DNA from 2 places in the Oceaniradius stylonematis genome. Region 1 is predicted to be linked to the other one. Evidence: riboswitches for the same ligand, from Rfam matches in the RefSeq annotation. Region 1 holds a riboswitch; the other holds the start of a gene.
What was found. Region 1 has a riboswitch for S-adenosylmethionine ahead of ACOQOU_RS08185 (homoserine O-succinyltransferase). Riboswitches for the same ligand answer to the same signal wherever they lie in the genome.

Region 1 (15,367 bases):
GACATGACCTTCACCGTGCCGTCCGGCGATGTGGACAAGGCCGTTGCCGCGCTCGAACAGCACAAGCAGGCAATCGGCTACGACACCGTCCAGTCCGAAACGGGCCTTGCCAAGGTCTCGGTGATCGGCATCGGCATGCGCAGCCATGCCGGCGTCGCCGCGACCGCATTCCAGGCGCTGGCCGACAAGGCGATCAACATCCGCGCCATCACCACGTCCGAAATCAAGATCTCCATCCTGATCGACGGCGACTATGCCGAACTGGCCGTGCGGACGCTGCACGGCGTCTATGGGCTCGACAAGGCCTGACCCGGCGGTCCAGATTGGCGCCATGAGCGCCAACCGATTTGCCGGACCCGACGGGCCGCCCGCGACCCGCGACAAGGACGCGGGCTCCCGCGTGCTGCTCAAGCGCATCCGCGAAATCATGGCCGAGCCGATGGCGCCGCAGCAGCGCCTCGACCGGATCGTCGCCCAGATCGCCCAGTCGATGGTCGCCGAGGTCTGCTCGGTCTATGCGCTGCGCGCCGACGGCGTTCTCGAACTCTATGCCACCGTCGGCCTCAATCCCAAGGCCGTCCACCAATCCCAGTTGCGGCTCGGCCAGGGCCTCGTCGGCACCATCGCCGCATCCTCGCGCCCGCTGAACCTTGCCGAAGCGCAAAAGCACCCGGCCTTCGAATACCTCCCCGAAACCGGCGAGGAACTCTACAATTCCTTCCTCGGCGTGCCGATCCTGCGAGCCGGCCGGACGCTGGGCGTGCTCGTCGTTCAGAACGAAGCCCACCGCGCCTATGGCGACGATGAGGGCGAGGCGATGGAAACGGTCGCCATGGTGATCGGCGAGATGATCGCCACCGGCGATCTGAGAAGCCTTTCTTCAGCCGGCGTCGAACTCGATCTCGCCAAGCCGGTCACACATCACGGCCAGCCCCTGTCCGAAGGCATCGGGCTGGGACATGTCGTCCTGCATGAACCGCGCGTCGTCGTCACGGCCATGTTCAACGATGACACCCAGGCCGAACTGGAGCGGTTGGCGGCCGCGCTCTCCAGCCTGCGATTGACCATCGACGACATGCTGTCGCGCGGCGATGTGGCATTCGAGGGCGAACACCGCGACGTGCTGGAAACCTATCGCATGTTCGCCCACGACAAGGGCTGGGTGCAGCGCATGGAGGAGGCGATCCGCAACGGCCTGACCGCCGAGGCCGGAGTCGAGAAGGTGCAGAGCGACATGCGCGCGCGGCTGAGCACGGTCACCGACCCTTATCTGCGCGAGCGCATGAGCGATTTCGACGATCTGGCCAATCGTCTGCTCCGCCAACTGATCAGCGGCGAGCCGTCCCACGGCGCAAAGTCCCTGCCCGAGGACGCCATAATCGTCGCCCGCCACATGGGCGCGGCCGAACTGCTCGACTATCCGCGCGACAGGCTGCGCGGGCTGGTCCTGGAGGAGGGTGCGCCGACAAGCCATGTGGTGATCGTCGCGCGCGCCATGAACATACCGGTCGCCGGCGGCGCCAAGGGTGTCGTCGCCATGTCCGATTCGGGCGACGCAATCATCGTCGACGGCTTGTCCGGCCATGTGCATCTGCGGCCCCAGCCCGATGTCGAGGCGGCTTACGCCGAAAAAGTCCGTTTCCGCGCCCGCCGCCAGGAGGAGTATCGCACGCTGCGCGACCGTCCTTCGGTCACCGCCGACGGCCATCCCGTCTCGCTCTTGATGAATGCCGGTCTTCTGGTCGACCTGCCGCAGGTCGAGCAGTCGGGTGCGGCCGGCATCGGCCTGTTCCGGACCGAACTGCAATTCATGATCGCTGCCACCTTTCCGCGCGCCGAGGCGCAGGAGCGGCTTTACCGGTCGGTGCTCGATGCCGCCGCCGGCCGGCCGGTCACTTTCCGCACGCTCGATATCGGCGGCGACAAGGTGCTCCCCTATTTCCGCAACGCCCCCGACGAGGAGAACCCTGCGCTCGGCTGGCGCGCCATGCGGCTGGCGCTGGACCGTCCCGGCCTGCTGCGGACTCAGGTGCGGGCGCTGCTGAAGGCCGCGTCGGGCCGCGAATTGCGGCTCATGCTGCCGATGGTCACCGAACTGCACGAGATCGACCAGGCGCGCGCGCTGATCATGCGCGAGGTCAAGCACTTGTCGCGTTTCGGCCACGGCTTGCCGCTGACGTTGCGGATCGGCGCCATGCTGGAAGTGCCCTCGCTGCTGTTCGATCTGGACGGTCTGATGGAGAAGGTCGACTTCGTGTCCATCGGCTCGAACGACCTGTTCCAGTTCATGTATGCCGCCGACCGCGGCAACAGCCGTGTCGCCGACCGGTTCGAAACCCTGTCGCCGACCTTTCTGCGCGCGCTGAAATCGATCGCCGACGCCGCCGCCCGGCACGAGACGCCATTGACACTGTGCGGCGAAATCGCCGGCCGGCCGTTGGAGGCCCTCGCCCTTGCGGCGCTCGGCATCACAACCCTGTCCATGTCGCCGGCGGCCATCGGCCCGGTCAAGGCCGCCATTCTGAAGACGGACATGGCCGCCCTGCGCGCCGCGATTGCCGATCCGCTTGAAAACGGCAGCACGGGCGCCGATATCCGTGACATTATCCGCGAATATGCCGAAGCCCACGCCATTGCCCTTTGACAGGCGGTCAGGGGCCGCTATCAACCCGCCATGCTCGATCTGCCAGCCGACAAGATGGACCAGATGGTCAAGCGCTTCGACATGCTCGAGGCGCAGATGGCCGAAGGCCCCGACAGCGAGACCTATGTGCGGCTCGCCGCCGAATATGCGGAACTAGAAGAAATCGCCGGCAAGATCCGCGAGTATCGCCAGGTCGAGGCCGAACGCGACGATCTCGACGCGCTGCTGTCCGACGCCGAGATCGACGCCGAGATGCGCGCCCTTGCCGAAGAGGAACGGCCCGAGCTGGACGAACGGCTCGAAACGCTTGGGCAGGACATACGTTTGCTTCTGCTGCCGCGCGACGCCGCCGACCAGCGCAGCGCGATCCTCGAAATCCGCGCCGGCACGGGCGGGCTGGAAGCCGCGCTTTTCGCCGGCGATCTGTTCCGCATGTATGAGCGCTACGCCGCCGCCCATGGCTGGAAGATGGAGATTGTCTCGGCATCGGACGGCGATGCCGGCGGCTACAAGGAGATCATCGCGCAGGTCGAGGGCAAGGGCGTCTTCTCGAAGCTGAAGTTCGAGTCCGGCGTCCATCGCGTCCAGCGCGTGCCCGAGACCGAGGCCGGCGGCCGCATCCACACCTCGGCAGCGACGGTTGCCGTCCTGCCCAAGGCCGAGCAGGTCGATGTCGACATCCGCAACGAGGACATACGCATCGACACGATGCGGGCGTCGGGCGCCGGCGGCCAGCATGTCAACACGACCGATTCGGCGGTGCGTATCACCCATGTTCCGTCCGGCATCGTCGTCGTTCAGGCGGAGAAGTCGCAGCACCAGAACCGCGCCCGGGCCATGGAGATATTGCGGGCCCGCCTGTATGACGAAGAACGGCGCAAGGCGGCCGAGGAGCGCTCCGAGGCGCGGCGCTTGCAAGTCGGTTCCGGCGACCGGTCCGAGCGCATCCGCACCTACAATTTTCCGCAGGGGCGCGTCACCGACCACCGCATCAACATGACGCTGTACAAGCTGGACCGGGTGATGGAGGGCGATCTCGACGAAATCGTCGATGCGCTGACCGCCGATCATCAGGCCAGGCTGCTCACCGAAGAGGCGGCGGCATGAGATGACCGGGTCGGCAAGCCTTCAGGACGCCTATGACGATGCGGTCGCCCATCTGTCCCGCGCCGGCTCGCCGACGCCCGATCTCGATGCGACGCTTCTGGTCGAGCACACGACCGGCATGACCGCGCTGGACCGGCTGACCCAGCCCGACAAGCCGCTCAACCCGCGCCAGCACCAGGCGCTCAGGACGGCGATCGCCCGGCGCATGAGCCACGAACCCGTCCACCGGATCATCGGCTGGCGCGAATTCTACGGGCTGCCCCTGTCGCTGAACCCGCACACGCTGGTGCCGCGCCCCGACACCGAGACGCTGATCGATCTGGTTCTGCCGTTCGCCCGCCACCGCGCCGGCGAAACCGGCAGCTGCCGGGTGCTCGATCTGGGCACCGGGAGTGGCGCCATCGCACTCGCCATCCTCAACGAGGTGCCCAAAGCGGTCGCGACCGGCACCGACGTGTCCGCCGAAGCGCTTGAGATGGCCACGCGCAACGCGCAAGGGCTCGGCCTGTCCGAGCGCTTCACCGCGCTGCGCTCGGACTGGTTCTCGGCGCTTTCGGGACAGTTCGACCTGATCGTCTCCAACCCGCCTTATATTCCGACGGCGGTCATCCCGACGCTGGACCCCGATGTGCGCGATCATGACCCGCTTGCGGCGCTCGACGGCGGCTCGGACGGGCTCAACGCCTACGGGCTGATCGCCGCCCGGGCACTGCCGCATCTGGCCGACGGCGGGCGAATCGCCGTTGAGATCGGCAAGGGCCAGAGATCGGCGGTCGCCGGACTTTTTGCGGCCGCCGGCATGCAGGTTGCAGCCAGCGCACAGGACCTTAACGGCCTCGAAAGGGCGATATTGTTCAGTTACTGACACGAATTCGTGCCAAAAAGCGAAAAAATGCCTTGGCAATCTGTCCCGCGCTCGCTACCACTAGGCAAACAGGCCGATACACGAGACTGATCGGCAGTCAGGCAACCGACAGCACCAAGATTTTTCCCGCGTGGCCCGAAGGCCGGCGGCGCACGGTTCCGACATGTTTAGTCGCAGGGGCGATCTGACACGATGATGACCAATCGCAAGCCGAGGGCTTGCTTTGACGGTAACACCATTGGACCCGCGCGCCGAAACGTTTCCTCACCAACAAATTGCGCAATGCAAGCCGAATAACCCGAACATGAGAGATTGATGAGACCACAGCAACAAGGACGCCGTTCGCGCAATCGTGGAAGCGGACGGCGCAATCAGAACCCGCTCCAGCGCAGTTACGAGAGCAACGGTCCTGACGTGAAGATCCGCGGCAATGCCCAGGTCATCGCCGACAAATACGCAACGCTCGCGCGCGATGCGCTGTCGTCGGGCGATACGGTGATGGCCGAGAACTATCTGCAGCACGCCGAACATTATAACCGCATCATCCTGGCCGCGCAGCCGCAGCCGCGCGAGGACGATGACGAGCAGGACGACAACCCGCAGCAGGCCTCGGGCGATGACCGGCAGGGACGCGACGATGGCCAACAGCAACAGGGCCGCCGCAACCGCAACCGCCGTGACCGCGACGAACGGAACGAGGACGCCGAGGACGGCCAGCAACAGAACGGGGCCACCGCCGAAACCGGTGACAGCCAGGCCGATGCCGGCGCGCAGCCTCAGCCCGTGATCGACGGAACCCCCGCCGAGGTGCGCGAGGAAGAGGCCCAGCAGACCGCAAACGCCGACGAACCCGCCAAGCCCAAGCGTCCACGCAAGCCGCGCAAGAAGCCGGCCGACATCGAGGCATCGTCCGGCGACGAAACCGATGGCAAAGAAGCGCCGGTCGCGGCCGAATAAGCCGCGCCAAGCCCGACGAATGACAATGCGAACCGGCGCGCCCTCGGGCGTGCCGGTTTGTTTTTGCGTCCTTTTCCCCTTTATTCGCGCCCAACCCGTCACCATATCGTGATCACATCAGGGGCTCGCCGCCTGGCGGGGGCCCGTCATCGATTGAAGCCGCGCATTGCCTTTGAGGGATGCGGGGAAGATTGGAGACATCAAGACCATGAACCTGGAAAACTATTCCGAACGCGTGCGCGGTTTCATCCAGTCCGCGCAGACGCTTGCTCTCGGCTCGAGCCATCAGCAGTTCACGCCCGAACACATTCTCAAGGTGCTGGTCGACGATTCGGAAGGCATGGCCGCCTCTCTGATCGAGCGCGCCGGCGGCAACGCCAGGGATGTGCGCATGGGTGTCGAGACGGCACTCAACGCGCTGCCCAAGGTCGAGGGCGGCAACGGCCAGCTCTATCTCGCCCAGCCGCTCGCCAAGGTGTTCACCACCGCAGAAGACATCGCCAAGAAAGCCGGCGACACCTACGTGACCGTCGAACGGCTGCTGCTGGCGCTTGCGATGGAAAAGTCGGCCAAAAGCGCCGACATTCTGGCCAAGGCCGGCGTCACGCCGACTGCGCTCAATCAGGTCATCAACGACATCCGCAAGGGCCGCACGGCCGACACGGCAAGCGCCGAGGAAGGCTATGACGCGCTGAAGAAATATGCGCGCGACCTGACCGCCGATGCGCGCGAAGGCAAGCTCGATCCGGTGATCGGCCGAGACGACGAAATCCGCCGGACCATCCAGGTCCTGTCGCGGCGCACCAAGAACAATCCCGTGCTGATCGGCGAGCCCGGCGTCGGCAAGACCGCCATCGCCGAGGGGCTGGCCCTGCGCATCATCGATGGCGACGTGCCCGAGAGCCTGCGCGACAAGCAGTTGATGGCGCTCGACATGGGCGCGCTGATCGCCGGCGCCAAATATCGCGGCGAGTTCGAGGAACGGCTGAAAGCCGTCCTGTCCGAAGTGCAAAGCGCCGACGGCAACATCGTCTTGTTCATCGACGAAATGCACACGCTGGTCGGCGCCGGCAAGGCCGACGGCGCGATGGACGCTTCCAACCTTTTGAAGCCGGCGCTCGCGCGCGGCGAACTGCACTGTGTCGGTGCGACCACGCTCGACGAATACCGCAAGCATGTCGAAAAGGACGCCGCGCTCGCCCGCCGCTTCCAGCCGGTCTTCGTCGGCGAGCCGACCGTCGAGGACACGGTGTCGATCCTGCGCGGCCTCAAGGAAAAATATGAACAGCACCACAAGGTGCGCGTCTCGGACACCGCCCTTGTCGCGGCTGCGACCCTGTCAAACCGCTACATCACCGACCGGTTCCTGCCCGACAAGGCGATCGATCTGGTGGACGAAGCCGCTTCGCGCCTGCGCATGCAGGTGGATTCCAAGCCCGAGGCGCTCGATGAACTTGACCGCAGGATCATCCAGCTCAAGATCGAGCGCGAGGCTCTGAAGGTCGAGACCGATCAGGCCTCGAAGGACCGGCTGGCATCGCTGGAAAAGGACCTGGCCGGCCTTGAGGAGGAATCGGCGCGACTGACCGCCGCCTGGCAGGCCGAAAAGGAAAAGCTCGGCACCGCCGCCGATCTGAAGCGCGAACTCGACGAAGCCCGCAACGAACTGGCCATCGCCCAGCGCTCGGGCGAGTTCCAGCGTGCGGGCGAGTTGGCCTACGGCAAAATTCCTGAACTTGAACGCAAGCTGCAAGAGGCCGAAAAGGGCGGTGACAACAATGCGTCCTCCATGGTCGAGGAAACGGTCACGCCGGACCACGTCGCGCACATCGTCTCGCGCTGGACCGGCATTCCCGTCGACAAGATGCTGGAGGGCGAACGCGAGAAACTGCTGCGCATGGAAGACGAGATCGCCGAGCGCGTCGTCGGCCAGGGCGAAGCGGTCCAGGCCGTCTCGAAAGCCGTGCGCCGCGCGCGCGCCGGGCTTCAGGATCCCAACCGGCCGATCGGTTCGTTCATCTTCCTCGGTCCCACCGGCGTCGGCAAGACCGAGCTGACCAAGGCCCTGGCGGAGTTCCTGTTCGACGACGACCAGGCGATGGTGCGCGTCGACATGAGCGAGTTCATGGAAAAGCATGCGGTCGCCCGGCTGATCGGCGCGCCGCCCGGCTATGTCGGCTATGAGGAAGGCGGCGTTTTGACCGAGGCGGTCCGCCGCCGGCCCTACCAGGTGATCCTGTTTGACGAGATCGAAAAGGCGCATCCGGACGTCTTCAACGTCCTGCTGCAGGTGCTCGACGATGGCCGCCTGACGGATGGTCAGGGCCGCACGGTCGACTTCCGCAACACGGTCATCATCATGACCTCCAACCTTGGCGCGGAGTTCCTTGTCAATCTGGGAGAGGGCCAGGAGGTGGATACTGTCCGCGACGATGTCATGAACGTCGTGCGGGCCTCGTTCCGCCCCGAGTTCCTCAACCGGGTGGACGAGGTGATCCTGTTCCAGCGGCTGCAGAAGGCCGACATGAGCGCGATCGTCGACATCCAGCTCGGCCGTCTAGAAAAGCTGCTCGCCGAGCGCAAGATCACGCTGCAGCTCGACGGGGACGCCCGCCGGTGGCTGGCCGACAAGGGCTACGATCCCGCCTATGGCGCGCGGCCGCTCAAGCGCGTGATCCAGAAAAACGTGCAGGACCCGCTTGCCGAGCGCATTCTGGCCGGCGAGATCGCCGACGGCTCGCTCGTCAAGGTGCTGGAAGGTTCGGACCGGCTCAACTTCAAGCCGGTGTCGGCCGCCAACGAGGACCAGGCGGAAGAAGCCGCCTGATCTTGATCGGCTCCCTGACAATGCAGTAACGGCGCGGGCCTTCCGGCCCGCGTTTCCGTTGCAAGCCAAGGCGGGCGATGCGATAGGAGACACCTCGCCCGGAGCCGCCGCTTGCCGAACCTCCTGTCATTGCCGATCGCCGCGCTGCTTCTGGCCGGCCTTGCCGCGCCGTCCGGCGCGATGCCGCCGACCAGCGACGAATTCGACCGCCGGGTGATCGGCGGAAGCCAGTTCTACGACCCGGCATCGCCCGTGGCGGCGCCAATCGCCGGAGCCAGCCGGACCATCGCGGCGCTGCAGGTGCTGATGGATCGGCTCGGCATTTCCCCGGGTGTCATCGACGGCCGCGACACGCCGCGCCTGCGCGCCGCCTTTTCGGTGCTGCGGACGAACCCGGCCGGCGACGGTATCGCCGGCACGCGCGACGCGATGGCCATCGCCGACGCCCTCGCGAACACTGGCGGTGACGCGTTCCGGACGTATGCGATCACCGCCGACGACATTGCCGGGCCGTTCACGCCGGAAATCCCGCATCTCTACGTGCATCAGGCCAGCCTTGCCGAGATCGGGTTCCGCGATACGCGCGAAATGCTGGCCGAGCGGTTTCACATGGACGAGGCCTATCTGGCCGCGCTGAACGCGGATGCCGATTTCGGCCGTGTCGGCACCATCATCACCGTCGCCGATCCGGGACGCGACCTGCAACGGCGCATCGCGCGCATCGAAGCCGGCAAGCGGACGCGGCAAGTGCGCGCATTCGATGCCGAAGGGGCGCTGGTCGCCATCTATCCCGCATCGATCGGCTCGGCCGCCACACCGTCGCCGACGGGCAGCTTCACCGTGCGCAACAAGGCGCAGGACCCGCGCTACACCTACGATCCGCGCGGATCGGCCCAGCCGGGTCTGGCCGAAGGTCTGGTGCTTCTGCCGCCGGGGCCGAACGGACCGGTGGGCAATGCATGGATCGGCCTGTCAAAGCCCACCTACGGCATTCACGGCACGCCTGAACCCTCGCGCATCGGCCTTGCCGAGAGTGTCGGCTGCATCCGGCTGACCAATTGGGACGCGCTGGAACTGGCCCGTCTGGTGCGCCGTGGCGTGAAAGTCACAATAAGCGACTGAAACGTCGCAAGGCGCCGGTTTGGTGCGATGCAATGATTTACATTGCGTCGCAACAACCGCACACTTCCGCCAAAACACAAGAAAAGCGGGATGAGAGCGATGATCGAACAGTTGGAAACGATCGGTGTGATCGGTGCGGGCCAGATGGGCAGCGGCATTGCCCAGGTTTCGGCGGCGGCCGGCTATGATGTGGTGATCGCCGACATCTCCCTGGAGGCGGCACAGGCGGGCCTGGACAGGCTCAAGACCCAGATGCAGAAGGCCGTCGATGCCGGCCGCATGCAGTCCGGCGATCGCGATGCGATCGTCGCCCGCATCTCGGTGGCGGGCGGCATGGACGGGCTCTCCGGCTGCGATCTGGTTATTGAGGCTGCGAGCGAAAACGAAGCGGTCAAGCGCAAGATCTTCGTCGAACTGTGCCCGGTCCTGAAGCCCGAAGCGCTGATCGCGTCCAACACCTCCTCGATCTCGATTACGCGTCTGGCCGCGGCCACCGACAGGCCCGAGCGCTTCATGGGCATCCATTTCATGAACCCGGTGCCGCGCATGAAGCTGGTCGAACTGGTGCGCGGCATCGCCACCGCAGACGAGGTGTTCGACCTTGCCCGCGCTTATGTGGACCGGCTCGGCAAGACGTCGACCGTGTCCGAGGATTTTCCCGCCTTCATCGTCAACCGCATCCTGTTGCCGATGATCAACGAGGCGATCTACACGCTCTATGAGGGCGTCGGATCGGTCGAGGCCATCGACACGGCGATGAAGCTGGGCGCCAACCATCCGATGGGTCCGCTCGAACTGGCCGATTTCATCGGTCTCGACACCTGTCTGGCGATCATGCAGGTGCTGCATGACGGGCTGGCCGATTCCAAGTACCGCCCCTGTCCGCTTCTGGTGAAATATGTCGAGGCCGGATGGCTGGGCCGCAAGAGCGGTCGCGGCTTCTACGATTATCGCGGCGAGACGCCGGTCCCGACACGCTGACCGACCGGACGCGGTCCGTCCGGTTCAATAAAGCGGTGATACGCTGCCGTTCGGCACGTCCGGTCGCTGCGGCAGCCCGGCATCGCGCAGCGACGACAGCCGGGCGAGGCGCCCGGCGAGCGCGCCCCTCAAGCCGCCTTGACGAATGGGGCCGGCAGTCCGCGCGGCAGGCGCGCGAAAGCGGGACTGCCCGGGAAAGGTGATGACATTTGACGATGCGTGTCCGGTCGCCATGACAGTCTCCGTTGCATGTGCCCTCCCGGATACGCTCAAGGCTAAGCAAATCGATGGCCAAATCAAGGAATTTTTGTGCGCCGCACAAAAATTCCTGCATTGCACGGAACGTTCGCAGGACACCGCCCCGCCCTTGGGGCATTAAGGGCAGAGCGGTGCACCCACACCGGGGAGACAGCCCGTCATGGTCCATAACGAACTACCGGCTGCACCCTTTTGGCATGCCCATCCGACGACAGGTGTGACCGATTGCACAGCGCGCCACGCATTTGACGCTGACCGATTGCGGGTCTAGGAATGGCGTCCGTGGTGATTTGGCCGGTCGGCTTGCAGCCACGTTAAACAAGTCGCTAAAGGGCCGAATGTGTTGGACCGGCAGCGATGTTTCGCCGCCGGTTTTTTGTTGTTTGGAGAGTTGAGACGATGCCGATCAGGATCCCGGACGCCCTGCCCGCCCGCGACACGCTGCTGCGCGAGGGTGTCATGGTCATGGACGAGAAGACGGCGACGCGGCAGGACATCCGGCCCCTGCAGATCGGCCTGCTCAACCTGATGCCCAACAAGATCAAGACGGAAACGCAGATCGCCCGTCTTGTCGGCTCAACGCCGCTGCAAGTCGATCTGACGCTAGTGCGGATCGGCAACCACAAGTCGAAGAACACGTCCGAGGACCATCTGATCTCCTTCTACGAGACCTGGGAGGATGTCCGTCACCGCAAGTTCGACGGTTTCATCATCACCGGCGCGCCCATCGAGACGCTGCCCTTCGAGGAGGTCACCTATTGGAAAGAACTGGAGCAGATCCTCGACTGGACGACGACGCACGTGCATTCGTCCTTCTTTATCTGCTGGGGTGCGATGGCCGCCGCCTGGCATTTCCACAAAGTGCCCAAGCACACGCTCCCGCACAAGGCGTTCGGCGTTTACCGGCACAGGAACCTCAGCCCCGCCTCGCCCTATCTCGCCGGCTTTTCCGACGATTTCCAGATTTCGGTGTCGCGCTGGACGGAAGTGCGCCGCAACGAACTGCCGGCGGACGGATCGCTCGAAGTGCTGATGGAATCGGCCGAAACGGGCCTATGCCTGCTGCACGAGGCGTTTGCCAACCGGCTCTACATCTTCAATCACATCGAATATGATTCAACCACGCTCGCCGAGGAATATGAGCGCGATGTCGCCAGCGGCACGCCGATCGACGTGCCGCACAATTACTATCCGGGCGATGATCCGGCCTGCACGCCGCTGAACCGCTGGCGCAGCCATGCGTTCTTGTTGTTCGGCAATTGGATCAACCAGGTCTACCAGACCACCTCGTTCGATCTCGCCGAGATCGGCCATGACCGGGAGGCCGCCCAATGAGCCTGACCATCCGTCCGCTCGAACAAGGTGATCATGAGGCGTGGCGCGCGCTATGGACAGCCTATCTGGAGTTCTATGAGTCGTCGGTCTCCGAGGAGGTCTATGCAACGACGTGGGCCCGCCTTCTGGGCGATGAACTCTACGATCCGAACGGTCTGGTCGCCCTTGTCGACGGCAAGCCTGCCGGTTTGGTCCATTACATCTTCCACCGCCATTGCTGGCGCACCGACAATGTCTGTTATCTGCAGGATCTTTACGCCGACCCGGACGTGCGCGGCACCGGCGTCGGCCGCGCGCTGATCGAGGCGGTCTATGAAAAGGCCGATGCGGCCGGCTGTCCGTCGGTCTACTGGATGACGCAGGATTTCAACGCCACCGCGCGCAAGCTCTACGACCGCATCGCCACGCTGACGCCCTTCATCAAGTACCAGCGCTAGAGCCCGTCACGTCCGCGACCGGACCGGGATCAGCAGCAAAAGCCCGACAACGAACAGGATCAGGATCGGCGTGATCCCGATCCGCTGGCTGCCCGACAGTTCGGTAAAGATGTAGATGCCGAGCGGCGCCAGGAACGCGGTCGCCTTACCCGACAGCGCGTAAAGGCCAAACGCTTCGCCCATCCGTTCGGGATGCTCCACCTGATCGACCAGAAGCGGCCGCGATGCGGCCTGCAACGCGCCGCCGGCCGCGCCGATCAGCGCTCCGGCGCAGTAGAACATGATGTCCGGTACGCTCGATCCCTCGGCGACGGCGACGAACAGCACATGCGTCTCGGTGGTCGAGATCACCAGCGCGCTCGCCGCGATCAGCGCCAATATGGTCAGTGTGACGACCCGTTTGGTGCCGAGCCGCGTATCGAGCCAGCCGCCCGCGATGGAACCGAAAATGCCCGTGACGGAGGCAAGAATGCCGAAGACGCCAAGCTGGATCGTCGACCAGCCCAAGACACCGACTGCATAGATTCCGCCGAACGTGTAGAGACCGTTGAGCGCGTCGCGATAGAACATGGACGAACCCAGAAACGCGAAAAGGCTCGGATGTCTCGGCAGGGTGCGGATCGTGTCGATGAGTTCCCGCAGGCCCTTGGAAACAGCGTTCTTCACCCCGATGCGGCGGGCCGTATCCGGCGTGAACAGGAACAATGGGATGATGAAGATGACGAACCAGATCGCCGTCAGCGGTCCGGACGCGCGATCCCCTTCAAGCTGCGCGGGGTCGAGACCGAGGATCGGATCGAGGCCGACCAGTGTCTTGCCGCTGTCGGGAGAAGCGACCATCAGCACCAGCATGGCGATCAGACAGATCAGGCCGCCCGCATAGCCGAGCGCCCACGCGTTGCCCGAAAGGCTGCCCAGCTTGTCCCGTCCGACAAGGCCCGGCATCATCGCATTGTTGAAGATGGCGGCGAACTCGAAACCGATCAGCGCGACGACGAACGCGACCAGCGCCAGCGTGATGTTGGCCGGGTCCGGATCGGGCGTGACGAACCACAGCGAAAAGACCGCCACGGCGGCAATCGCCGAAAACCCGAATATCCATGGCTTGCGCGGACCCGTCGCGTCCGACAGTGCACCGAGAACCGGCGCCAGAAACGCGATCAGAAGGCCGCCGATGGTGGCGGCAAACGCCCAGTCGGATTGCCCGTCCACCGGATTGGCCGCCACCTGACCGGCGAAATAGGGCGCAAAGACGAACGTGATGATCAGCGTGTGGAACGGCTGCGCGGCCCAGTCGAACAGCATCCAGCTCCAGATGCCGCGCCGGCTTGCCGTCGGCGCCGGGGTGAGATCGTCGGTCACTGCGCTCATTCCTTTACCCCGTATCGTTCTTTCATCACAGTTCTACGCCATCGGGTTCAGCCGACGAGATCGGCCAGAAGGCCGGCGGCGACCGTCAGGCGCGAGACCGTCAGATCGCCATGATCGGTCAGTTCGACGATCCGGTCCTGCACGCGGGCGATCCGCACCTTGTTGGCATCGACCCAGCTTTCGACGGCAGCGGACGGATCGGCGCCGTTGCCCTTGAGCGCCGCGGTTGTGATCGCCAGCCGCGCCGAATGAATCGTGTCGAGCGCGCGCTGCTGCGCCAGCCCGTCGAAATAGTCGTGCGCCGGCAATTGGTGGGCGAGATGTTCGAGCCGGCCGATGCGGAAGCTCCTGGTCACGTCGAAATAGCCCTTCGCCGCCTCGCCGATCGGCCGGCCGGTGGCAGCGGCAGCGGCCATGATGTCCGGCGTCACGGCCGCGACGGGCAGAAGCGCCAGCCTTTGCGCCGGCCCGTCGGCCATGCCGGCCTGCTTGAAACGCTCGCGGCGCTGCTGCGCCCAGTTGGCCAGATAGTCCGGCACGATCCTTGGCAGGTCCGGCTCGAGCGCGGCGCGCGCCTCGCTCAGCGCGGCGACCGCAGCGCCGAGATCGCCGGTCATGTCGCCTGATTTCAGATACTGGCCGATCGCGCCGCGCAGCGCCTCGGCCAGTTCGTCGTAGATCGCCATCTGCGCATCGCCCGGCACCTGGTTGTCGAGCCCGTCGATCGCCGCGTGCAGCGCCTCGATGTCATAGGCGTCGCGGCAAATGACGTGGGCGCGCGCGATGCCGGACGGCAGCATGCCGGTCGCGTCCTCGAACCGGCTGATCACCGAGGGGCCGCCGCGATTGACGATCTGGTTGGCCAGGACGGTGGCGATGATCTCGCGGCGCAGCCGGTGGTTCCTGATCCGGTCGCCGAAATCGCCATGCATGCGCGGCGGGAAATAGCCGAACAGATCCGCTTCGAGATAAGGTTCGTCCGGCAGTGCCGACCGCACCAGATCGTCGAACAGGACGATCTTGGCATAGGACAGAAGAACGCCGATCTCCGCCCGCGCCAGACCCTGGCCGGCCTGCCGGCGCTCGGCGAGCGCCTCTTCGTCGGGCAGAAGTTCGACCGCGCGGTCCAGAAGCCCGCGCTCTTCCAGCGACGTCATCAGCCTTTCCTGAAGCGCCAGATTGGCGTCCTTCCTGCGCTCGGCACGGCTTATGGTCAGCGTCTGCTCGTAATTGTTGCGCAGCACCAGATCGGCCACGCTGTCGGTCATCGAGGCCAGCAGTTTGTCGCGCCGTTTGCGCTCGAGACTGCCGTCGGCCAGCGCCCCGGCAAAGGCGATCTTGATGTTGACCTCAAGGTCCGAGGAATTGACCCCGGCCGAATTGTCGATCGCATCGGAATTGCACCGCCCGCCGGCCAGGCCGTATTCGATCCGGGCACGCTGCGTAAGCCCCAGATTGGCGCC
Region 2 (15,367 bases), 590 kb from region 1:
TTTTCCGGCGTGGTCCGTTCGTCCACCGTTGAAACGGGGCGCATCGTTGCAGCCAATGACGTGGCCGTCGCCATGTACGATGACAGCGCGCTCGATGTCCGCTTCACCCTGACCGACGCGCAATATGGCCGCATTGCCACCGACGCCGATCCCCTGATCGGCCGCGACGTGACGCTGGTCTGGACCGTCGGCAATCTCGACTACACCTACACCGCCACCGTCAACGGCATCGGCGCCGACATCGCCTCGGCACGCGGCGGCGTGGACGTTTTCGCGCGCATCGATGTGACCGACGCGCCGGTGCAACTCCGCCCCGGCGCCTTCGTCGCCGTGACAGTGCCCGACCGGCTCTATGAAGACGCCGTGCGGCTGCCGGAGACCGCGCTCTATGACGCTGGAACCATGTATGTGATCGCCGATGGCCGGCTCGAGCATCGGACCGTCGAGGTTGCCGCCTTCGATGGCGCCGACGTGATCGTCACCGGCGGGCTGACGGCCGGCGAACAGGTGATGACGACGCGCCTGTCCAATGTCGAGGACGGGCTGAAGGTCTCGGTTCCCAGCGCCGAAACGCCGGCCATCGACGATGGGTCGACGCCGGTTGCCGGGGCGCGTCCGAGCGAAGAGATGATCACCGCGGCCAAGCGCCTGAGCGGATTGACGGACGCGCAGTGGGACGCGCTGTCGGGCGACGAGCGCCGCGCCTATTTCCGGCAATTGCGCGACCGGCCCGACACGGCCGGCGACGGCTGACATGGCCCCGTCCGGCATATCGCGGCATCGCCTCGTTGGCGCGTTCCTGCGCCATCCCAATGCGGCCAATCTGCTGATGGTGCTGATGATCCTGTTCGGCGTCTTCGCGCTGGCGCGGATCAACACCCAGTTCTTTCCGACCATCGAGACCTCGACGGTTTCGGTTTCCATCGCCTGGTCGGGTGCCAGCGCCGAGGATGTCGAGCAGAACATCCTTGCGGTCGCCGAGCCCGAACTGCGCTTCATCGAGAACGTCAAGCAGGTCGTCTCCTACGCCCGCGAGGGCTCCGCATCGATCCGCCTCGAATTCGAGGAAGGCACGGACATGCAAAAGGCGGTGGCCGACGTCGACACCGCCGCAAAGGCGCTGACCAACCTGCCCGAGGGGTCCGAGGACCCCAAGGTGACCACCAGCCAATGGTTCGACCGCGTCGCCTCGATCTCCATCGGAGGCGACGTGTCCGAAGCGGTGGTTCGCGACTGGGCCCAGCGCATCCGCGACGATCTGGTCGAGCGCGGCATCGACAAGGTGACGTTCACCGGCATGCGCGACCCCGAATTGCAGGTGACCGTGCCCGAGCGGGAGCTGCGCCGGCTCGATCTGACGATCTCCGACATATCAAGGGCGATCGGCGCGAACTCGCGCGACCTGCCGTCCGGCAATCTGGACGGCGCGGTGGAACGGCAATTGCGCACCCTGTCCGACGCCGAGGATGCGCGCGCGCTCGGCCGGATCGAGGTCAAATCGTTCCCGACCGGCGAAAAGGTGCGCCTTGGCGACATTGCCGAGGTTCGCGAAGGGTTCGAGGATGGCGCGATCCAGGGCTTTTCCAACACGTTTCCGGCGATCGAGATCGACGTCCAGTCGACCGCCACCGCGGACACGCTGACGACCAACGCGATCCTGCAGGATTATGTCGCGGAGATCCGGCCGCAACTGCCGGCCAGTCTCGAACTGCAGGTCTACGAGGTGCGCGCGGACTCGCTCAACGAGCGGATCATGCTGCTGGTCAAGAACGGTGCGACCGGGCTGCTGCTCGTCCTGATCGTCCTGTTCGCCTTCCTGCATGTGCGCATCGCGGTCTGGGTCGCCGCCGGCATTCCCGTCGCGCTGCTGGCCACCGTCGGGCTGATGTATGTCTTCGGCGAAACCATCAACATGCTGTCCCTGTTCGGGCTGATCATGATGCTCGGCGTCATCGTCGACGACGCGATCGTCGTCGGCGAACACACCGACACGCGCCTTGCGATGGGAGACGATCCGGTGACGGCCGCCGAAAACGGCGTCGGTGCCATGTTCACGCCGGTCACCGCCGCGCTGACGACGACCGTCGCGACCTTCGCGCCTCTGCTCTTGATCGGCGATACGATCGGCCAGATCGTTGGCGTGCTGCCGGTCGTCGTGATCGCCGTCGCCATCGCCTCCATCGTCGAGTGTTTCTTCATCCTGCCCGGCCATCTGAGCCATTCGCTGCAGGGCCGCTCGGCGCCGCGCTGGTCGCATTGGCGGGTCTTCTTCGTCGGCCTCGTCATCGTCCTGTTCATGGCAGCCTTCTTCACGCGTGCCGGCGGCGAGGGCGGCGTCGCCCAATCGCTGCCCTTCATCGCCGCGTTCGACGCATGGCGGCAGACCGTTTCCCCGTTCATGTTCGGAACGGTCGCCGCAGCGGTCGCACTCATCGCAGCCGTTCTTGTCGAGTTTGTCCTTTACGCGGTGCGCGTCGGCTTCGGCCGCAACCGGCGCACCTTCGACGCCGACGAAATGCCCGAAGATGGCTGGTTCCGGCGCAATTTCGACGCCGGCTTCAACTGGATCCGGCAGGGCCCGTTCGCCTGGCTGGTGCGGCTGGCCTACAATTGGCGCTATGTGTCCATGGCGATCGCGGTCGGTCTCGTCATGGTCTTTGCCTGGGGCCTGCGCGCCGGGGAACATGTCGGCTTCGTCTTCTTCCCCTCGCCGGAGTCCGAGAACATATCCGGCTCGATCATCCTGCATCCGGGCACGCCGGAACGCGAGGCGATCATGGCCGTGCGGGAGTTCGAGAATGCGCTGCGCCGCGCCGAAGCGAACCTGACCGGCGACAATGGCGAAGAGCTGATCGAGGCGGTGTTTGTCACGCTTGGCTCGTCCGGCCGTTCGCAGGGCGACAATCTCGCCCGCATCAAGGTGCAGCTCACCATCTCGGAACGGCGCACCATTCGTACGCCGGAGATCGTGCGCGCCTGGCGGGCCGAGGCGCCCGAGCTTCCGTCCGTCCGCCGCTTCGCGGTGCGCCAGTCGCGCGGCGGTCCGCCCGGAGCCGACATCGATGTCGAGCTCAGAGGCTCCTCCATTGCCGTCCTCAAGGAAGCCGCCGTCGAGGTGACGGCAATCGTTGCGGCCATCCCCGGCGTCACGGGCGTCGAGGACGATCTGCCCTATGGCAAGCCCGAACTGATCATGACGCTGACGCCGCGCGCGGCGGCCTTGGGCTTCACCCTCGACGAGGTGGGCACGCAGGTGCGCAATTCCGTCGAGGGCATGGTGCCGCGGCGCTTTGCGCGCGGCGACGACGAAGTGGCAATCCGCGTCAGCCAGGACATGGACGGCCAGGGGACGGCGGCCCTGCGCGCCATGATGCTGACCGCGCCATCGGGCGATCTGGTACCGCTGACCGAAATCGTCACGCTGAGCGAGCAGCAGGGCTTCTCGGCGATCCAGCGTCAGGACGGACAGACGACGATCTCGGTGACCGGTGAAATCGATGCGGCGGTCAACACCACCGACGGTGTCGTCGACCAGCTTGTCTCGTCAGGCGCTCTGGACGCCATCGCCCGCACCTATGGCATCGACTATGATTTCGGCGGCCGCAGCCAGGAGCAGCGCGACGCCTTCGCCGATCTGGGCTTCGGCACGCTGATCGCGCTGAGTGTCATCTACATCATCCTGGCCTGGGTGTTCGGCAGCTATTTCCGCCCGTTCGCGGTCATGCTGATCATCCCGTTCGGCGTCGTCGGCGCCGTGGTCGGCCACTGGCTGATGGGCTATCAGCTCACCATGCTGTCGATGATCGGCCTGCTCGGCCTGTCGGGCATTCTGGTCAACGATTCCATCATTCTGGTTTCGCGGCTCGAGGAGCGGCTGAAGACCGGCGAAGCGATCCGCGAAGCCTGCATCAATGCGAGTTGCGACCGGTTTCGCGCCGTCCTTCTGACGTCGCTGACCACCATTGGCGGCCTGATCCCGCTCCTGTTCGAGACCTCGCTTCAGGCCCAGTTCCTGATGCCGATGGCGATCACCATGGTGTTCGGGCTGGCCACGGCGACGGTGCTGGTCCTGTTCCTCGTGCCGGTCTTCATCGGCATCGGCGAGGACATCCGCAACCTGCTCGTCGCGCTCTACGGCGACCGGCGGCGCCTGCCGCGGCCCGTGGCCGGTCAATGATCGTCAGTTGATCGTCCGCACGACGTTCGGCACGTCCAGAGAAAAGGCCGGAACGCGCGCCCGCATCCGCTCGCCGCTTTGCCGCCGCATCACATAGTGACCGACCATCGTGCCCGACGGCGTGTTCAGCGGGCATCCCGAGGTATATTGGAAGCTGTCGCCGGGAGACAGGACGGGCTGCTCGCCGATGACGCCGGGACCGCTCACCTCCTCCACCGCGCCCAGCGCATTGGTGATGCGCCAGTAGCGGCTTTCGAGCTGCACCGTCTCTTCGGAATGGTTGGCGATCACCACCGTATAGGCCCAGAACCAGCGGCCGTCGTCCGGCTCAGACTCCTCGTCCAAAAAGTCGGGCCGCACGGTCACTTCGATCCCGTCTGTCGTCTCGCGATACATGCGCCGACTCTAGCCAAACACGTTCGGCCGGAAAAGGGCGCGGGCACGCGAAAGTGAGTCGGCGTGATGATCGCTGCCCGGTGATGATGGTGACCTTGGAGGACAAGTGTCGTATGGGCGGGACCGTTCGCTTCAACCGATCCATGCGCCATGTTCGACAGCACGCTCCGGTCCAAGCTCGATCCCGCCCTTGAGCGGCTTGCCGCGCGTCTGGCGCGCGCCGGCGCGACCGCCGACCAGGTGACCGTCGCCGGGATGGTGCTCGGCGTCGCGGCAGCCGGCGCGATCGCGCTGCACTGGTTCTGGCTTGGCCTCGCGCTGATATTGATCAGCCGCCTTTGCGACGGTCTCGACGGCGCCGTCGCGCGCATCACCGGCAAGACCGATTTCGGCGGCTATCTCGACATCGTACTGGATTTTGCCTTTTACGGCGTGATCCCGATCGGCTTCGTCCTTGCCGATCCCGGCGCCAATGCGGTGGCCGGTGCCGTTCTGGTCTTTTCGTTCTATGTCAACGGCGCCAGCTTCCTCGCCTATGCGATCATGGCCGAGCGGCACGGGCTTTCGAGCGAAAGCCATGGCGAGAAGTCGATCTTCTTCACCACCGGCCTTGCCGAAGCCACCGAGACCATCGCCGTATTCGTTCTGATGTGTCTCGTGCCGCACTGGTTCGCGGCAATCGCCTGGGTCTTCGCCGCGATCTGCCTTTACACGGCCGTCTCGCGCATTGCTCTGGCCTCGCGGACCCTGCGCTGAACGTACGCTACCCCGCCGCCGCCAGCGCCCGGTCCAGATCGGCGATCAGGTCCTGAGCGTCTTCGAGGCCGACCGACAGGCGCATCGTGCCGCCGCCGATCGACAGTTCGGCGCGGTCTTCGTCCGACAGGTTCTTGTGCGTCGTCGTCGCCGGATGGGTGATCAGGCTCTTGGCATCGCCCAGATTGTTGGAGATGCCGACGATTTCGAGCGCGTTGGCGAATGCGAACGCCGATCGCTTGCCGCCCTTGACGTCGAACGCCACCAGCGTCGATCCGCCGCTCATTTGCTTGGGCACGATATTGGCCTGCGGATGGTCCGGCCGCCCCGGATAGACGACGCGGCTGATTGCCGAGTGGTCGGCGAGAAAGTCCGCCACCGCGCCGGCGCTCTTCGTCTGTTGCGCGACCCGCAGCGGCAGCGTCTCCAGCCCCTTGAGCATCACCCAGGCGTTGAACGGGCTCATCGACGGGCCGGTATGGCGGAAAAAGTCGTGCAGATGCTCGTCGACCCAGTCCTGTGGGCCGAGCACGACGCCACCAAGGCACCGCCCCTGCCCGTCAATATGCTTGGTGGTCGAATAAACGACGATGTCGACGCCCAGCACCATCGGGTTCTGCAGGAGCGGCGTGGCGAACACATTGTCGATCACCGTTTTGGCGCCGCAGGCACGCGCCACCGCAACCACATGGGCGATATCGACGATCTCCAGCGTCGGATTGGTCGGGCTTTCGAAGAAGAACAGCTTGGTGTTCGGCTTGACCGCGCGTTCCCAGGCCTTGGGATCGGTGCCGTCGACCAGCGTCGTCTCGACACCATAGCGCGGCAGCAACTGCTCGACGATCCACCGGCACGAGCCAAACAGCGCCCGTGCCGCAATCACATGATCGCCGGCCGAAACCTGGCAGAGGATGGAGGCCGCGACCGCGGCCATGCCCGAGGCCGTCGCGCGCGCCGCTTCGGCGCCCTCGAGCGCACACATGCGCTGTTCGAACATCTCGACGGTCGGGTTGGCATAGCGCGAATAGACAAAGCCCGGATCGTCGCCCTTGAAGCGCGCCTCGGCCGCCTCGGCGCTGTCATAGACAAAGCCCTGCGTCAGGAACATCGCCTCGGATGTCTCGCCGAAGGCCGAACGTGTTGTCCCGGCATGCACCATGCGTGTCGCCGGCTTCAGATCTTGCCTCTCGTCGGCCATGGCAGCCACCCCACACAAAAATCCCGGCCTCATGCCGCCATGAGCCGGGTCGTTGCCGTCCAAATATCCGGCAAATCCTCGGCCTTTTAGCGAGTTTTGGGAGCGCGCTCCCGTGGCTGCAAGCCGGCCGGCCAAATCACCACGTCAATAAGCTGTCCATAAAGGGCCGCGTGCCTTGCGTCAATTGGCGGTGCTGGCCATCGTGCCGCCGCACTGGGGCAGGGCAGGCAGTTTCATGACGCGGCGCGACAGCGGCATCCTCGCCGATCACGACATTGAAGGCTTGGTGGAGACCGGGGCGATCATCGTGCCGCGGCCGCTCGACGACAACCAGATCCAGCCCGCCAGCCTTGATCTGCGCCTGGGCACCACCGCCTACCGGGTGCGCGCCAGCTTCATGCCGGGTGCGGCGCACGCCGTTGCCGGCAAGCTCGCCCAATACGAGCTCCACCGGATCGACCTGACCGAAGGCGCGGTTCTGGAGACCGGCTGCGTCTACATCGTGCCGCTGCTGGAAAGCCTGGCATTGCCGGCGGACATCGCCGCCGCCGCCAACCCGAAAAGCTCGACCGGCCGGCTCGACATCTTCACCCGCGTGATCACCGACAATGCGGTGGAGTTCGACAAGGTCCCCGCCGGCTATGAGGGCCCTCTGTTTCTGGAGGTCAGCCCGCGCACATTTCCGATCATCGCACGCACCGGCTCGCGCCTGACACAGATCCGCTTCCGCATCGGCCACGCCGTGCTTGGCGCCGCCGCGCTCGCCGACCTGCACGATGCCGAAACGCTGGTTGCCGGCGACACGCCCAACATTTCGCAGACCGGCATCGCCCTGTCCGTCGACCTTTCAGGCGACGCATCGGGCCTCGCCGGCTATCGCGGCAAGCGGCACACCGGCCTTGTCGATGTCGACAAGCCCGCCGCCCATGACGTGCTCGATTTCTGGGAACCGGTGCATGTGCGCGACCGCAAGGAACTGATCCTCGATCCGGACCAGTTCTACATTCTCGTCAGCCGCGAGGCGGTGCATGTGCCGCCGCTTCATGCCGCCGAGATGACGCCGTTCGATCCGCTGGTCGGCGAATTTCGCGTCCACTATGCCGGCTTTTTCGATCCCGGTTTCGGCCATTCGGCGGCGGGCGGCACAGGCAGCCGCGCCGTTCTGGAAGTGCGCAGCCATGAGGTGCCGTTCGTTCTCGAACACGGCCAGATCGTCGGCCGGCTCGTCTATGAACACATGATCGGCCGGCCGTCGGCGCTCTACGGCGCCGATCTGAAGTCAAACTACCAGGCGCAGGGCCTCAAGCTTTCGAAGCATTTCCGGGCGCCGTAGCGTCAGCCGCGCGCATGGCGCGCACCTCGGCACGCAAGGCCCGCACCTCTTCCAGGATCAGCGTCTGCTCGTCATGCAGCGACGACCGCTCGTCGGCCGCCTGTGCGTCGTGTTCGGCCTGCATGGCGGAGACGACCACGCCGATGAACAGGTTCAGAACCGTAAAGGTCGTCGCGGCGATGAACGGAATGAAGAACGCCCACGCCCAAGGGAACGCGTCCATCACCGGCCGCACGATGCCCATCGACCAGCTCTCCAGCGTCATGATCTGGAAAAGCGAATAGGCGGAAGCGGCGATCGAGCCGAACCATTGCGGAAACTCGCCGCCGAACAGCTTGGTCGCCATCACCGAGAAGACATAGAAGACCAGCATCAGCAGCAGCACGATCGAGCCGAGCCCCGGCAATGCGGTCAGGAGCCCGCCGACGACGCGGCGCATGGACGGCACGGCGCTGATCAGGCGCAGCACGCGCAGGATGCGCAGCGCCCGCAGCACCGAGAACGGACCGGCGGCGGGGATCAGCGCGATCGAGACGATGATCAGGTCGAAGATGCGCCACGGGCTTTTGAAGAAGTCGAGCCGGTAGACGGCGAACTTGATCATCAGTTCGACGACGAACACCGCCAGGATGAGCCGGTCGATCGTCAGAAGAACCGGCCCGATCGCATCCATCAGGGCGGGCGATGTTTCCATGCCCAGCGTGATCGCATTGATGATGATCAGGATGATGATCGCGCGCTCAAAGCGCTGGCTTTCAACGAACGATTTCAGGGACTGCATGGAAGACACCGGCCGGAATCGGAATGAAGGTGACGCCTATATACGGTTGCACGCGGCGGTTTGAAACGGGTCCGGGCGCTACCGGCGTCAATCCTGTCTCTGGTGTGCCGTATGCGGTGTCTTTTCCCATTCGAACGGTCGGCTGAACAGATGGACGAGCGCGCGCCATGCGGCGACGGACTGCGCCATCCAGTAAACCGGGATCAGCACAATGCGCCAACCGATCTTGCTTCGCTCCTCCGGCGCGGTCGCCAGCCAGCACAGCGCTCCGAACGCCAGATAGCTTGCGGCGATCATCAGCCAGTCGATCCAGGCGATCAGGCTCATATAGGCCGGATCGGGCGACTGGACGGTCAGCCAGATGCTCAGCCCCACCGCATTGACCAGCACCAGCGGGTGCAGCAGGGCCGAGACGAAGGTGCCCGTCAGAAGCAGCTGTGTGATCACGAACGCGCGCAGATGCATGTTGCGGTAGAGCCGCGCCGGCTCTCGCGTGTGCACGATCCATGTCTGCATCCAGCCCTTGAACCAGCGCGTACGCTGCGGCAGCCAGGCGCCCAATGTGTGCGGCGCATCTTCCAGCGTCGGTCGGCTGATCATCGCCGTGCGGTAGCCGCCGCGCCACAGCCGCATGCCCAGGTCGGCGTCTTCGGTGACGTTGAACGGGTCCCAGCGGCCCACCTGATCCAGCGCATGCCGGCGGAAATGCGGTCTTATGTAGCAAGCGCACCAAGCGCTAGCTCGTAAGCCCAAAGAAATGGTGACAACAGAACATGACTAGCTATTCTCAGCGAATGAATGAGGGGCAAGCTTACATCACGATTACGCTTGATTTGCGTGATCCGATTGAGATCAATGACTTCGCGGCAATGTTTGCGGGGGTTGGCGCCCAGTTTGAAGCATACCTGAAGCGCCATCATCCCGACCTAAAGGGAAACGCCCGCCTTTATGTCAGGGAAGTGCGTCATGGGTCGGTCGTTGCCGACCTGTTTCCGAACATCCCCGATCTAATTGGCATCATGGATGGCGCACTAATTGTCATGGGCTTTGGAGCGCTGTTCAGCAAGCGTATCCGCAAACTGATTTCCGGCCAGTTCATCGAAGATGGCAGCAAATCCGATATCAAAGAAATTGGCGAAACCATCCGTGCTGTCTCTAACGACAACGGCGGCAAGATGACGATTGAGAGCGTCACCTATGACAAGAACGAAAAGAACACCAAGCTAGAGATTGTTTTCGATGCGAGTGAAGGGCGGAAGGCCGTCGAAACGCTAAACGAGCAAAAGAAGGCGTTGGACGCAATTGAACATGTGGACTTTTCCCGCGTTCTCATGGTTTTCGAGCGGTCCCGCAAATCAGGCGCGGATGTCGGCAAATCAACGGGAGAACTGGTGGTTATTCCTGAGATATCGGATAAACCGAAAGCGCTCGTTTACGCCTCTGCGGGCGCAGAACAGATCATCAAAACCGAGATCAGGGATGCGCCCGATAACGTCTACAAAAAGGGCTTTGTCGTAGATGCAAATGTCCGGAAGTCTGGAACGCGAGTTGTGGCCTACGCCGTCACGCATGTTCACCAAGTCGTTGACCTGCCCGACGATGACTAAATCCGAACTTCGCGCTCTCCTATCGCCGCCAAACACTGCAACATAAAAGCTGCCGTGAATTTGCCCCGTGACAGCTTGTTCTTGATGTTCGCTTCTTTCTCGTCAACGCCGATCTCAGACAGCTTCTCGACAAGCTGGGCGTAGGTCACTCCCTTCCGTTTCAATTCGGCTTTCAAAAGGTTGGATGCTTTCGCTTCCCAGTCCGTTCGCTCCGGCATGGTCTCACCTATACGCAAAAAGGTATCATTTGTGAGACTTAGGGTATTGCAGGCAGTACGTCAACGTACTATGTACGATACGAAAGGTATCGGAGATAGTACGAATGGCACAGCACTTCCTTCTCTCGGCTCAAGCCCGCACCCTCTCGCTCAAGGCGATCTACAAGGCTGGCGAGCAAGCGGCCTATGAGACGTTCTGCAAGCTGCGCTGGCAGGACACCGGCGGCAAGGCCGTGTGCCCCCGTTGCGGATGCACCGAGACGTATTCGATCAGCACCCGCCGCAAATTCAAGTGCAAGGCGTGCCATCACCAATTCAGCGTCACGTCCGGCACGATCTTCGCCAGCCGCAAGCTGGACTTCACCGACATTCTCGGCGCTATCGCCATCTTCGTGAACGCGGTCAAAGGCGTGTCGGCCCTGCAACTGGCTCGCGATCTGGACGTCCAGTACAAGACCGCATGGGTGATGGCGCACAAGCTGCGCGAGGCCATGGCCAAGGACGTGCACACAGGCGAAATCCTGCAAGGCGAAGTCGAGATGGACGGCGCATACTTTGGCGGCAAAATCCGTCCGGCCAACGCCAAAAAGGACCGCAAGGACCGTCGCCTTGCCAAGCACCAGACCGGCAAGCGCCGCGTCGTCGTCGCCATGCGTGAGCGCCGTGGCCGCACACTGCCCTTTGTCGAACTGTCGGAAGCCCGTGGCGTCGAACTGGCAAAGCAGCACATTGACCGTATGGCCATCGTGTCAGCCGATGAAGCCTCGCACTGGGACATGCTGCATGCGGGCTGGCAGGTCGAGCGCGTCAACCACAGCGAAGCCTACAGCGATCACGGCAAGCACACGAATTGGGTCGAGAGCTTCTTTTCCCGCCTGCGTCGCATGGTCAGCGGCCAGCATCACCATGTGTCGCCGCAGTACCTCTATCAGTACGCCAACCATGCCGCGTGGTGCGAGGACAACCGTCGTAACAGCAACGGTGCGAATGCCGCCGGGCTACTGGAAAACGCGCTGACATCGCCGGTCAGCCGGGCTTGGAAGGGGTATTGGCAGCGGGCAGCCTCTTAGGTCGGAACGGAGCGCGGCCCAATCATTCGGGCGAAAAGGTTGAGCAAATCCACACCGCTCGCCGGCGAAGCGGCTTTGGCAAGTATGTCAAATGCGCCTGTTGTGGTATCTTCCAGCACGACAAAAAGGCCGCTGTCATTCTCCAGTGATTCGAGGCCCTGCCCGAAGAATGTTTCTCGCGATACTTCTGTCAGCCAGAGTGTACGCGAACCATCAATCTGAACCGAAAGGTCAATATCCATGGCGAAGGTCTACAAGCTGCACCCAAAGGTCCGCGAGCGTGTTGCGCCGAAGATATCTGCCGCCGCGCTTGCCGAGTACCTGATCATGAAAGCTGATCAGCAAGATACAGTCCTCCACAATTCGCGCTACTCGACCCCGCCAGTGGTGACGCCGCATTCCGGTGCATTGCGCCCCATCCGGGCTTACAACGCTGACCCGTACCGAAACAAGAATGTGCTCGAAGCGGCAAAGGAAGCGTTAACGCAGCGCTCGCGAGATACTTCTATCACACCGAAGGGCCGGGAGGAATCCCTTCGCTGCATTGAAACCATTGAGCTTTTCGAGCGTGCTGAGAATGCCTTCGGCCTCAAGTCTCTCAAGCTGGAAGAATCACAGCGGTTTTCGCCTCTGGATGTAAACGGTGTTCTGGTGACCGTCCAGCCTGACCTGATTGTGCGCACCGGCGGACAGTCGGGCGCTGTTGGTGTGATCTTCTTCCGGCCACAAAAGGCACCCGACCCAGCGGCGTGCCAGATGGAAGAAACCCGCCGCGCCAGAGGCGAGCATCGTCGTGAGATGGCTAGGTACATGCTCGCCATGGCTGAAATGAGCTGGGAAAAACAGCCAACCGATTTTGATCGAGCAACTTCTTTCGTTGCGGACATTAGGACCGGCGAACGCATCGATTTTTCGACCAGCGATCATGCCGCCCGCGTCCGCGCTGTCCGTGCCGCCTGTGATCACATTGCCCGGCTTTGGGATACAATCGAACCGAGAGCGTCAATTCGCGCAAAAAACTAGACGCTCCACACCACATTCCCCTTGCCGTCCGTAGCCTTGCGCGCGGCATCGGACGCACGCAGGCACTTTCCTACCCGTTTGGTCAGATCGGACACGTATCGCCTGTCTCTGGCGTCCTGACCGCTCTGTGAGACGATCTCCTGCGCGATCTGGCGTGAGGTCATCGGGCCGTCAGCTTGGCGCAGCACGTCCATGCAGGCCCGGAACAGTTCACCCCTGCCAAACACGACATGGCGCTTCTGGCGGGGCATGGCGGCGTCCAGATCGCCGTCATAGCCGAGCACGCCTAGCGTGCGGTCCAGTGCGTCGATATCGTTCTTGATCTCGGCTAGGCGGTCGCGGATGGATTGCGCCTCGTTCCACAGATCGGCGCGCTTGGTCAGCAAGCCCGATATGGTGTGGTCGAAGGTGTCAGTGCGGGCAGGTCTCATTGTGCTAGCCTGTCGTTGGACTAGCAGGGAGGAAGATATGCCGCTCGGAATAGACTATTTCAGCTTTGACGAAATGTTTGTCTCCAACGACGAGCGTATGGCTTGGGTCAAGATGCGCTTTTCCCGCGACGATACTCTCAATGACGGGACGGACGTTTCTCACAACATCGACATCAGGGTGCGCGTCAATCTTCATGAAGGCGCAACCATTCAAGAATTGCGGGAAGCCGGCCTTTCGGCAGCGGTAGCCGAGCTACGCCACGCTCTTTAAGTGTGCGACGGTAAGTCCGCACAAGAGCTAGTTCGCGAGGCGATGGCCGATACGGAGCGCCGGCAGAAAGAGGCTGACGCCCAATGGAAACAAAATCTGACGGATTCCCTGAATGACGGGTCATGATGCACCTCTAGGTGAATTGTAGGGGAATCAGCGCTCTGGCCGTAGTCTGGTGTTGGTGCGCTTGCTACATAAGGCCGCGGAAATGGTTTGACGTGCCGCCCAGCATGATCGGACTGCCGACGCGCGCGAGCCACGGCATCAGCCCGCCGAACAGGCCCGCATACTCGAGATGAAAAAGCGCGGTCAGCGCATTGCGGCTTGTGTTTGCCTTGACCAGCGGTGCCTGCAGGCAGCCGACCGACTCGTCGCTTTGAAGGAAGGTCTGCCAGGCTTCCTCAAGCTGCCGGGGATGCGGGCGGTCCTCCGCATCGTATAGGGTGATGAACTGGCCGCGTGCGAACATCATCGCGTAGTTGAGCGCCTTGGGCTTGGTGCGCGGCTGTGCCGGCGGAACGCGAACGATCTCGAAGCACGGTGGCAGCTCCTGCCGCGCCAGCGCATCGATCGTGTCGACATCGTCGTCTTCGCACACCAGCAGGATTTGCAGCCGGGAGCGTGGCCATTCGATCGTTTTGAGGCTGGCGATGAGATCGGGAACGACCGCACTCTCTTTGTAGAGGCAGACCAGGACCGAATAGTCGGGCCGGGTACGCGGGTCCATGCGTTTGAGAGGTGCTGTCGCCGGCGCCCGGAAGGTCAGGACGGCCAGAAGCCGCAGCAGCACGCAACTGAAGAAGAACGTCGACATCGCCACATGCAGTGCGGTGCTGGCAATGCCCGGCCGTGTGGCGAAGGCGGCTGCAACGCCCAAAACGAGCAGCGCGGAGACGACGCCCTGCCAGAAGCGGGCGCCGGCATGGGCCGACATGGCAGGTTCGTCATAGGCCAGCTTGCGGGTCGCCGTTTCCAGCAGCAGCGGCCAGTATTTCCGCGTCAGAAGAGTACGCAACGTCTCGGGCTTCGTCAGAGCAAACGACCGCCGGAGACCGTTTGATGCCAGGCTCACGCTGAGGGTTTCGACGGAACGCGGATCGGGCGCGGTCACCGGCAGCGTGCGGCCGTCGCGCAACTGGCACCAGATGAGATTGGCCCGGACATTGACGCCCTCGAGCGAGCCGTCTCGCCCGTTCATGATCATCGCGATATCGCCGGGCTCGACGAAGCTCACCTGCAGATGATTTGCCAGCGTCCGGTAGTAGGCCTCCTGTGTGATGGCGCCATGCGCCAGAAGCTCGGTGCCCGCGACCGTTCCGTTCTTGGCCGCCAGCATCATCGCCTGGCGCATCCGCTTGACTGGAAACCCGATCGGCGCAAGAAACGCGCAGGACGGGCACAAGACATCGCCGTCGGTTTCGGCCGTTTGATCCGGGGGAGGGGGCTGTGCCGCGGGAGCAGGGCCGTGGCTGCGCGGGTCTCCACGGCGTTCGACGGATTGAACCAGAACACCTTCCATCGCACGCCGCCTTTAATACACAAGCAAAAAGAATAAACGGCACTATATCGACGATGTGTTTGAGAGCAATGCTTCGGGATATTTTCAATTTACGCGCCGGAACCCCAGGGGTGTCGTGGGCGCCTGAACGGGTTGCTTCGATGTCGCGAACCGCTTTGGCCGCCGCAGGGCTCGCCATGCTCGCGGGCGCACCCGTTCACGCCGAACCGCCGCGCATCTGGGACCCCGGCTACCGGATCGTCAGTCCCGACTTGGCCGGCATTCCGCGCCTGCGCTTTCTGACCAGTCTCGATTTTCCGCCGTTCAATTTCGCCGACGCCAACCGCAAGCCGACCGGTTTCAATGTGGATCTGGCGCGCGCCATCTGTGCCGAACTCGGGCTGACGGACCGGTGTGAAATCCAGGCGATACCCTGGGACGAGCTCGAACCCGCGCTCGATGGCCGCCGTGGCGAGGTCATTCTCGCCGGAACTGCCCCGAGCGCCGAAAAGCGGCTTCGGTTCGGCCTGTCCGAACCCTATTTCAGGTTTCCGGCGCGGTTCGTCGCCAACCGCGCTTTTCAGCCCGGCGGCGATTTTGCCCGGGCG

Region 2: linked by a shared signal. The riboswitch ahead of ACOQOU_RS11065 (O-succinylhomoserine sulfhydrylase) and the one ahead of ACOQOU_RS08185 (homoserine O-succinyltransferase) in region 1 are both predicted to bind S-adenosylmethionine.

The regions. Positions count from the first base shown of each region.
Region 1 is NZ_OZ244994.1:1,651,361-1,666,727, forward strand. Features, by position in the region: gene ACOQOU_RS08140 (aspartate kinase) at 1-309, shown strand, start outside; gene ptsP (phosphoenolpyruvate--protein phosphotransferase) at 332-2,644, shown strand; gene prfA (peptide chain release factor 1) at 2,675-3,751, shown strand; gene prmC (peptide chain release factor N(5)-glutamine methyltransferase) at 3,753-4,616, shown strand; gene ACOQOU_RS08160 (DUF4167 domain-containing protein) at 4,932-5,573, shown strand; gene clpB (ATP-dependent chaperone ClpB) at 5,782-8,400, shown strand; gene ACOQOU_RS08170 (L,D-transpeptidase) at 8,512-9,522, shown strand; gene ACOQOU_RS08175 (3-hydroxybutyryl-CoA dehydrogenase) at 9,622-10,503, shown strand; gene ACOQOU_RS08180 (hypothetical protein) at 10,528-10,737, opposite strand; SAM riboswitch at 11,034-11,111, shown strand; gene ACOQOU_RS08185 (homoserine O-succinyltransferase) at 11,161-12,096, shown strand; gene ACOQOU_RS08190 (GNAT family N-acetyltransferase) at 12,093-12,533, shown strand; gene ACOQOU_RS08195 (MFS transporter) at 12,540-13,904, opposite strand; gene ACOQOU_RS08200 (NAD-glutamate dehydrogenase) at 13,952-15,367, opposite strand, start outside.
Region 2 is NZ_OZ244994.1:2,238,128-2,253,494, forward strand. Features, by position in the region: gene ACOQOU_RS11045 (efflux RND transporter periplasmic adaptor subunit) at 1-753, shown strand, start outside; gene ACOQOU_RS11050 (efflux RND transporter permease subunit) at 755-4,177, shown strand; gene apaG (Co2+/Mg2+ efflux protein ApaG) at 4,181-4,573, opposite strand; gene ACOQOU_RS11060 (CDP-alcohol phosphatidyltransferase family protein) at 4,724-5,329, shown strand; gene ACOQOU_RS11065 (O-succinylhomoserine sulfhydrylase) at 5,337-6,527, opposite strand; SAM riboswitch at 6,594-6,680, opposite strand; gene ACOQOU_RS11070 (2'-deoxycytidine 5'-triphosphate deaminase) at 6,763-7,860, shown strand; gene ACOQOU_RS11075 (ion transporter) at 7,829-8,641, opposite strand; gene ACOQOU_RS11080 (glycosyltransferase family 2 protein) at 8,729-9,394, opposite strand; gene ACOQOU_RS11085 (hypothetical protein) at 9,415-10,248, shown strand; gene ACOQOU_RS11090 (DUF6471 domain-containing protein) at 10,245-10,466, opposite strand; gene ACOQOU_RS11095 (IS1595 family transposase) at 10,571-11,536, shown strand; gene ACOQOU_RS11100 (hypothetical protein) at 11,533-11,778, opposite strand; gene ACOQOU_RS11105 (hypothetical protein) at 11,777-12,559, shown strand; gene ACOQOU_RS11110 (hypothetical protein) at 12,556-12,990, opposite strand; gene ACOQOU_RS11115 (hypothetical protein) at 13,028-13,261, shown strand; gene ACOQOU_RS11120 (glycosyltransferase) at 13,452-14,600, opposite strand; gene ACOQOU_RS11125 (transporter substrate-binding domain-containing protein) at 14,921-15,367, shown strand, end outside.